Verminephrobacter eiseniae EF01-2: one gene and its partner. The protein of the gene in region 1 interacts with the protein of each later gene in a pairwise test. Links are inferred from orthologs where the notes say so. Each region holds a gene or a part of one and is shown in the gene's direction. Other genes may lie near its edges.

What was found. Proteins that work in one complex are often made in the same cells at the same time.
Region 2: the proteins of VEIS_RS08805 (region 1) and grxD interact in binary tests that used the Escherichia coli proteins (3 or more experiments, as listed by UniProt). The link is inferred for Verminephrobacter eiseniae EF01-2 from one-to-one orthologs.

The regions. Positions count from the first base shown.
Region 1 is NC_008786.1:2,011,542-2,016,040, forward strand. What follows is about bases 736-3,718. They hold VEIS_RS08805 (BolA family protein), read left to right. Parts: upstream 736-2,088; coding sequence 2,089-2,349; downstream 2,350-3,718. Other genes in these bases: VEIS_RS08790 (protein adenylyltransferase SelO), read left to right, coding at 736-1,102; msrB (peptide-methionine (R)-S-oxide reductase MsrB), read left to right, coding at 1,099-1,512; VEIS_RS08800 (septation protein A), read left to right, coding at 1,556-2,092; VEIS_RS08810 (peptidylprolyl isomerase), read left to right, coding at 2,432-3,217. Also shown: more of VEIS_RS08790, read left to right, coding at 1-735; VEIS_RS31100 (benzoate/H(+) symporter BenE family transporter), read left to right, coding at 3,788-4,000; VEIS_RS08820 (carboxymuconolactone decarboxylase family protein), read left to right, coding at 3,997-4,431. UniProt on the Escherichia coli protein: Transcriptional regulator that plays an important role in general stress response. Has many effects on cell morphology, cell growth and cell division. Acts by regulating the transcription of many genes, including dacA (PBP-5), dacC (PBP-6), ampC and mreB.
Region 2 is NC_008786.1:1,742,947-1,745,822, forward strand. The notes cover bases 1-2,670. They hold grxD (Grx4 family monothiol glutaredoxin), read left to right. Parts: upstream 1-1,011; coding sequence 1,012-1,329; downstream 1,330-2,670. Other genes in these bases: VEIS_RS28395 (hypothetical protein), read left to right, coding at 1-96; prmC (peptide chain release factor N(5)-glutamine methyltransferase), read left to right, coding at 63-947; VEIS_RS07595 (AAA family ATPase), read left to right, coding at 1,458-2,465. Outside these bases: VEIS_RS07600 (helix-turn-helix domain-containing protein), read right to left, coding at 2,695-2,876. UniProt on the Escherichia coli protein: Monothiol glutaredoxin involved in the biogenesis of iron-sulfur clusters.

The DNA.
Region 1 (4,499 bases):
CTCGCGCATGGGCGACGGGCGCGCAGTGCTGCGCTCGAGCATCCGTGAATTCCTGTGCAGTGAAGCCATGCACGGCCTGGGCATTCCGACGACGCGCGCGCTGTGCATCACCGGCTCGCCGGCCCCGGTGCGGCGCGAAGAGACCGAGACGGCCGCCGTGGTCACGCGCGTGGCGCCCAGTTTTGTGCGCTTCGGCCATTTCGAGCATTTTTGCGCCCAACGCCAGACGCCGCAGTTGCAAGCCCTGGCCGACTACGTCATCGCCCGCTACTACCCGCAATGCCGCGCCGGCGCTGCCAACCCGTATGCCGCCCTGTTGCAGGCCGTCAGCGAACGCACGGCCAGGCTCATGGCCCAGTGGCAGGCGGTGGGCTTTTGCCATGGGGTGATGAACACCGACAACATGAGCATCCTGGGCCTGACCATGGACTATGGCCCGTTCCAGTTTCTCGACGCCTTCATCCCCGAGCATCGCTGCAATCACAGCGACACCCAGGGCCGCTATGCCTATCAGCGCCAGCCCGATGTGGCGTACTGGAACCTGCTGTGCCTGGCGCAGGCCCTGTTGCCGCTGATCGGCGAGCGGGACGGCGCCCTGGCTGCGCTGGCATCCTACCCCGGCGTCTTTTCCGCCGAGTTCATGGCCGGCATGCGCGCCAAGCTGGGCCTGTTGCAGGCGCGTGACGGCGATGCCGCGTTGATCGATGGCGTCCTCATGCTGCTGGCGCGCCATCGGGTCGACTACACCATCTTCTGGCGCCGCCTGTCGCAGGCCGTGGGCTGCGGCGATTTCGAGCCGGTGCGCGCGCTGTTTGCACAGCGCGCGGATGCGGAGCGCTGGTTGCTATTGTTTTCAGAGCATACGACGCATATGGATCACGCGCAGATGGCCGGCATGATGCTCAAGACCAACCCTAAATTCGTGCTCCGCAACCATCTGGGCGAACAAGCCATCCGCGCCGCGCAGCAGGGCGACTTTGGCGCCATCGAAACCCTTTTGCGGCTGCTCGAGCGCCCCTTCGACGAGCACCCGGGGCATGATGCCTACGCCGCCTTTCCGCCCGACTGGGCCGCCACCATCGCCATCAGTTGCTCATCATGAATGCCCCCGTCCAGAAAACCGACGCCCAGTGGCAAGCCATCCTGCACGCCAAGGGCGCCGAGCCGATGGCCTTGCAGGTAACGCGCCATGCCGCCACCGAGCGCCCCTTTACCGGCAAGTACCAAGCCCACTGGGCCGATGGCAGCTACCACTGCATCTGCTGCGGCGCCAAGCTGTTCGACTCGGACAGCAAATTCGACGCCGGCTGCGGCTGGCCGAGCTTTTGCCAAGCCATCCCGGGCGCGATCACCCGCATCGCAGACCGCAGCCACGGCATGCTGCGCACGGAAACGGTATGTGCACAATGCGGGGCGCATCTGGGCCATGTCTTCGATGATGGCCCGGCCCCCGGCGGCTTGCGCTATTGCATGAACTCGGCTGCGCTGGACTTTGAATCCGGCAAGGCATAAAAAACCGAAGGCCCCGCGTCTCCATTGCGACCCATCCCTCCCCATGAAAATCCTGCTCGACTTCCTGCCCATCGTGCTGTTCTTCGGGAGCTACAAGCTCTACGGCATCTATGTGGCCACGGCCGTGCTGATGGCCGCCACGGCGCTGCAGATGGCGCTGATCTACGCCATCGACCGGCGCCTGCAAACCATGCACAAGGTCACGCTGGCGCTGATCTTGTCGTTTGGTGCGCTGACGCTGGCGCTGCAAGATGACCGCTTCATCAAGTGGAAACCGACGGTGCTTTATGGCGCCATGTCCGTCGCACTGGCGCTGACCCTGTGGGCCCTGAAGAAAAACTTCCTGAAACTGCTGCTGGGCAGCCAACTGGCCTTGCCGGACATGGTGTGGTTGCGTCTGAATTGGGCCTGGATCGCTTATTGCGCCTTCATGTCGGCCATCAACGCCTACGTGGTGCTGCACTGGAGCACCGATGCCTGGGTGGACTTCAAACTCTGGGGCTATGTCTTCCCGCTGGTCTTTCTGATCGGCCAGGGTCTTTATATTGCGCCGCACCTGAAAAACCAGGGGCGCACATGACCGGCACGGCACAACGAATCCACCAGCGCCTGCTGGAGCGGCTGGTGCCCACCCGGCTGCAAGTGCTCGACGAAAGTGCCGCCCATGCAGGCCATGCCGGAGCCAACGACACCGGCCAGGGCAGCCATATCCGGGTGCGCATCGCGTCACCTCTTTTTACAGGGCGCTCCCGGCTGGCGCAGCACCGCCTTGTGTATGATGCGCTGCAAGAATTCATGGGCCAAGGCGTCCACGCCCTGGCCATTGAAGTTCTTTGAGCCGACCTCTTTCTCCTTACCTCACCTCATCATCCCGTCATCCGGTTGCCTGCCGGCGACTGCCTCATCTTTTGGACTTCGCATGAAGAAACAGCTCCTGTCCGGCCTGATCGCCGCAGCCCTGCTGGGCCTGGCCGCCCCGCCCGTTTCCGCCCAGAACATCGCCATCGTCAATGGCAAGCCCGTGCCCAAGGAGCGCGCCGACATGCTCCGGCAGCAGTTGGAACGCTCGGGCCGCCCCGTGACGCCAGAGATAGAAAAGCAGATCAACGCCGAAGTCATCGACCGTGAAGTCCTCGTACAGGCAGCGCTCGAGCGTGGCCTGGAAGGCTCGGCAGACTACAAGAACCAAATGGAACTGGCCCGCGAGGCGATTTTGATCAACGCGCTGTTCGCCGATTTCCGCAAGGCCAACCCCGTGACCGACGCCGAAACCCAGGCCGAATACGACAAGTTCGTTGCCGCCAACAACGGCAAGGAATACAAGGCCAGCCACATCCTGGTGGACAAGGAGGCCGACGCCAAGGCCATCATCGCGGCCATCAAAAAGGGCGCCAAGTTCGAGGACATTGCCAAGAAGCAGTCCAAGGACCCGGGCTCCGGCGCCAAGGGTGGTGACCTGGGCTGGGCCAGCCCGGCAAGCTATGTGAGCGAATTCACCGAGGCCCTGATCAAGCTGGACCAAGGCAAGATGACCGATGCCCCGGTCAAGAGCCAGTTTGGCTGGCATGTGATCCGCCTGGACGATATGCGCCCGATCCAATTGCCCAAGCTCGAAGATGTCAAGCCCCAGGTAGCCCAGCAATTGCTGCAGCAAAAGCAGGCCAAATACCAGGAAGAGCTGCGCGCCAAGGCCAAGATCGAGTAAGTGGAGTTCAGCGGGCGCTTGCCGAAAACGCGCGCGACCTGATGGGCGGCCTGTTCGACCGGCCCATGTCCGAAGCGACGATCGAGGGCGTCAGCGCTCAGGCCGCCGAGTTGCTGGCCCCACTGTCCCACGGCCTTCAGGGCTTGGCGCTTGCAGCCGCGCTTTGGTGGATGGGCCGGGGTGCGGGTCTTGTGACAAAAGGACAAGAAAAAAGGCCTTGCGGCAAACGCGCCGCAAGGCCTTCAGACGTTGGTCGGAGCGGCGGGATTCGAACTCGCGACCCCCTGCTCCCAAAGCAGATGCGCTACCAGGCTGCGCTACGCTCCGATGGCCTGCATTCTACACCCTGATCTGCCAAGCCCCTGCTTTCTGGCGCAGTGTCCGTTTGGTGATTTTTCATGGCGACTCAGACAGTGCCGTCACAAGATTGCAGCCCCCAATTGGGGCTATCTCCATGGGCAGTGGCGCGCTTGGTTGGTGGCGCGGCGTGCGTTACAAAATGCCTGTCATCACTGCCTGGTCTACGCCCGGCGCAGTCCTGCTGATCGGGTCACTGCCTGAACCAGGCTCATGGGTGCATATCTGGTGGCAGGCACCATGGTTCTATTGCTTGGCATCACAGGCGTATTCGACGCCTTCATCAAAAAAATTCCACAGGGCATCAGTGCGGGTCTGCTGGCTGGAGTGCTGCTCAATTTTGGTTGGGGGGTGTTGGCAGACGCATCGATGCATGGCGCACACTCTCAACTTTCATCATCGTCCACACCGGAGCTTGCACCATGAAAAGCAGTTTGCGCCTTCCGTACTACGAACTTTCACCACAGCTATTGCAAGGGTTGCGTCAAATCAAGGTCGATCTGGAGGCCAGTCCCCTGGGTCTGCCATTGATCGAACTTGTCTATCTGCGCGTCGCGCAGATCAACGGTTGTTCGTATTGCCTGAATATGCACACCAAAACCTTGCGTGAGCGCAATGAGACGGATCGTCGTCTGGCCGAACTGGCCGGCTGGCGCGTCAGTTCCCAGTTCAGCCAGCGCGAGAAGTCGGCATTGGAGTGGGCCGAATCGCTGACCCATGTGGCCGATACCCATGCCCCGGACGAAGCCTTCTTCCCGCTGAAGGAGCATTTCAGCGATCAGGAAATTTCCGATCTGACCTTCGCCATCGCGCTGATGAATGCAATGACCCGCCTTGCCATTGGCATGCGCCAGTAAGCACTGGGCTTGCCCGCATCGGGCTTCGACGGCGCGACAAAAACGGGATGGTCGTGGGCTGTATCTGG
Region 2 (2,876 bases), 270 kb from region 1 along the record:
GCCTGCCGCGCTGGCGTGACATGCCCGGGCGTCGACCCGATGGGCATCGAGACCATGCCGCAATGCGTGGCCAAACGGCCCAAGCCCCGGTGCTGACCCCCACCCTGGCCCAGGCGCTGAACCAGGCCCGCGCGCTCGGCCTGGCGCGCATCGACGCCCAACTGCTGCTGCTGCACCAGCTAGGCCGCGCCGACGCGGGCCGCGCCTGGCTGCTGGCGCATGACAGCGATGCGCTCGCGCCCGCCCTGCATGCGCAATTCCTGGCCCTGTGCCGGCGCCGCGCAGCAGGCGAACCCGTGGCCTACCTCACGGGGCGCAAGGAGTTCTATGGCCTGCCGCTGGCCATCGACGCCCGCGTGCTCGACCCGCGCCCCGACACCGAAACCCTGGTCGATTGGGCGCTCGAAGTGATCGCCCCGCTGCCCGCCCCCCGCGTGCTGGACCTGGGCACCGGCAGCGGCGCCATCGCCCTGGCCTTGCAACGGCACTGCCCCGGCGCATGGATTCTGGCCATAGACGCCAGCGCCGATGCCCTGGCCGTGGCCCGGGCCAATGCCGGGCGGCTCGGCCTGCCGGTGCAGTTGGCGCAGGGCCACTGGCTCAGCGGCGCACCGGCAGGCTTTGACGCCATCGTCTCCAACCCGCCCTACCTGGGCGCGCAAGACCCGCACCTGGCCGCGCTGGCCCACGAGCCCCGGCAGGCGCTGGTCAGCGGCGCCGACGGCCTGCAAGACATCCGCAGCATCATCGGCCAGGCCCCCGGGCATCTGGCCGCCGGCGGCTGGCTGCTGCTCGAACATGGCCACGACCAGGCCGCCGCCGTGCACGCCCTGCTCAGCGCCCGGGGCTTTGCCCGGGTGCAAAGCCGTGCCGACCTCGCCGGCATTGCCCGTTGCAGCGGCGGGCAGTGGAACCACCGGGGTCGCACAGAGTCCGAGGGACGGTGAAATAATCCACCCCCGGTCGGCACCACGGCGACCTGCGCCGTCCCGACCTTCCAGGAGCATTCCCATGAGCGACACCCGACAACGCCTAGACGCACTCGTCAAATCCAGCGACATCCTGCTGTTCATGAAAGGCAACGCCAGCTTCCCCATGTGCGGCTTTTCCGGCCGCGCGATCCAGATACTCAAAGCCTGCGGCGTCGACCCCAAGGCCGTGGTCACGGTCAACGTGCTGGAAGATGAAGCGATCCGCCAGGGCATCAAGGAATACAGCAACTGGCCCACCATTCCGCAACTGTATGTAAAAGGCGAATTCATCGGCGGCTCGGACATCATGATGCAGATGTACGAATCGGGCGAACTGCGGCAGGTGCTGGGCACATGAGGTGAATCGCCCATGCCGCCAGCGGCCTGGGCGTGGACGGCGGTGATACCCGTACCGCAGGAAAGTGGGTAGGCAGCGGGTATGTTGTGTGCTTGAATGTTCGCGTGACCCCGCCCAAGGAGCATGCAATGAACCACCATGGCCTTGTTCCCCAGTCGCCGGCCCTGCGCTTGCCGGTGGCCCAGATGCGCAATGTGTTCAGCCCCGGCGATGTGCAGCGCAAGCTCGCCAAGCTGCAAGAGTCCGGCAGCCAGCGCGAATACGACGGCCTGCGCACGGTCTACGAACGCATGCTCGAGCGCGGCCCCGAGCGCTTTCAGGTCAAGCCTTCGGGCATCCCCGACATGGACGGCCTGTACCAGCAGTTGCCCAACTTCACCGAGGTGCTCGATGACGTGAAACGCCATGTGGCGCTGGCCCAGGACTGCAGCGATGGACTGGAAGTCACCCCGATGCTGCTGCTGGGCCCGCCCGGCATTGGCAAGACCCATTTCGCGTGCCACCTGGCCAAACTGCTGGGCACCGGCATGAACCTGTTGCCGATGAGCTCCCTGACCGCCGGCTGGCTGCTGTCGGGCGCATCGGCGCAATGGAAGGGCGCGCGGCCGGGCAAGGTGTTCGAGGCCCTGATCGATGGCGCATACGCCAACCCGGTGATCGTGGTCGATGAAATCGACAAGGCCAACGCCGACGCGCAATACGACCCGCTGGGCGCGCTGTACGGCCTGCTGGAGTACGACACGGCGCACAGCTTCACCGACGAGTTTGCCGAGGTGGCGATCGACGCCAGCCAGGTGATCTGGATCACCACCGCCAACGACAGCCGGAGCATTCCGGACCCGATCCTGAACCGCATGAACGTGTTCGAGGTGCCAGCCCCCACACCGGAGCAGGCGCGCACGATTGCACGCCATTTGTACCAGGACATCCGTGCCGGGCACGAATGGGGGCGTCTGCTGGACCCCGAGCCACGCGACGATGTGCTCGACCACCTGGCCCGGATGCCGCCGCGCGAGATGCGGCGCGCGCTGATGACTGGATTCGGCAACGCCCGGCTGGCACAGCGCGCCACGGTGGAAAGCGCCGACCTGCCGCGCACGAGCGGGGCCAAAGGGCGTATCGGATTCCTGCAATAGGCGCCGGCCCCCCGAGGTGCGCCGGGCGCGGCGGCGGTAGATGCCGGGCGCGCCGCACCTGCCCCATCGGGGTGCGCCCGGTGTGCCCGACGTGCCGTTGCCCCCGGGCCGTGCGCCGACTCCTTGGCAATGTCCGGGCGACTGGCAGCGCGTCTGCAACGCCGGCCAGCCCTGCATGTCCCTATTGAAAATCCGGGACATGTCCCCCGTCTGGCAGCGGCTGCGCGGATTACGCCGCTTGCAGCTCCATATCCATATGCACGCGGCAACCCATGGCGGTGGCGCTGTTCACCAAAGCATCCAGGCAGCACCGCGAGACGCGGCCACGCAACAGGTCATCGCGGCGGGGCGGGGCAACCCCGCAGTGCATTGCGGCTTCCGATGGCGCCCAATCATTGCCCTCGATGACGG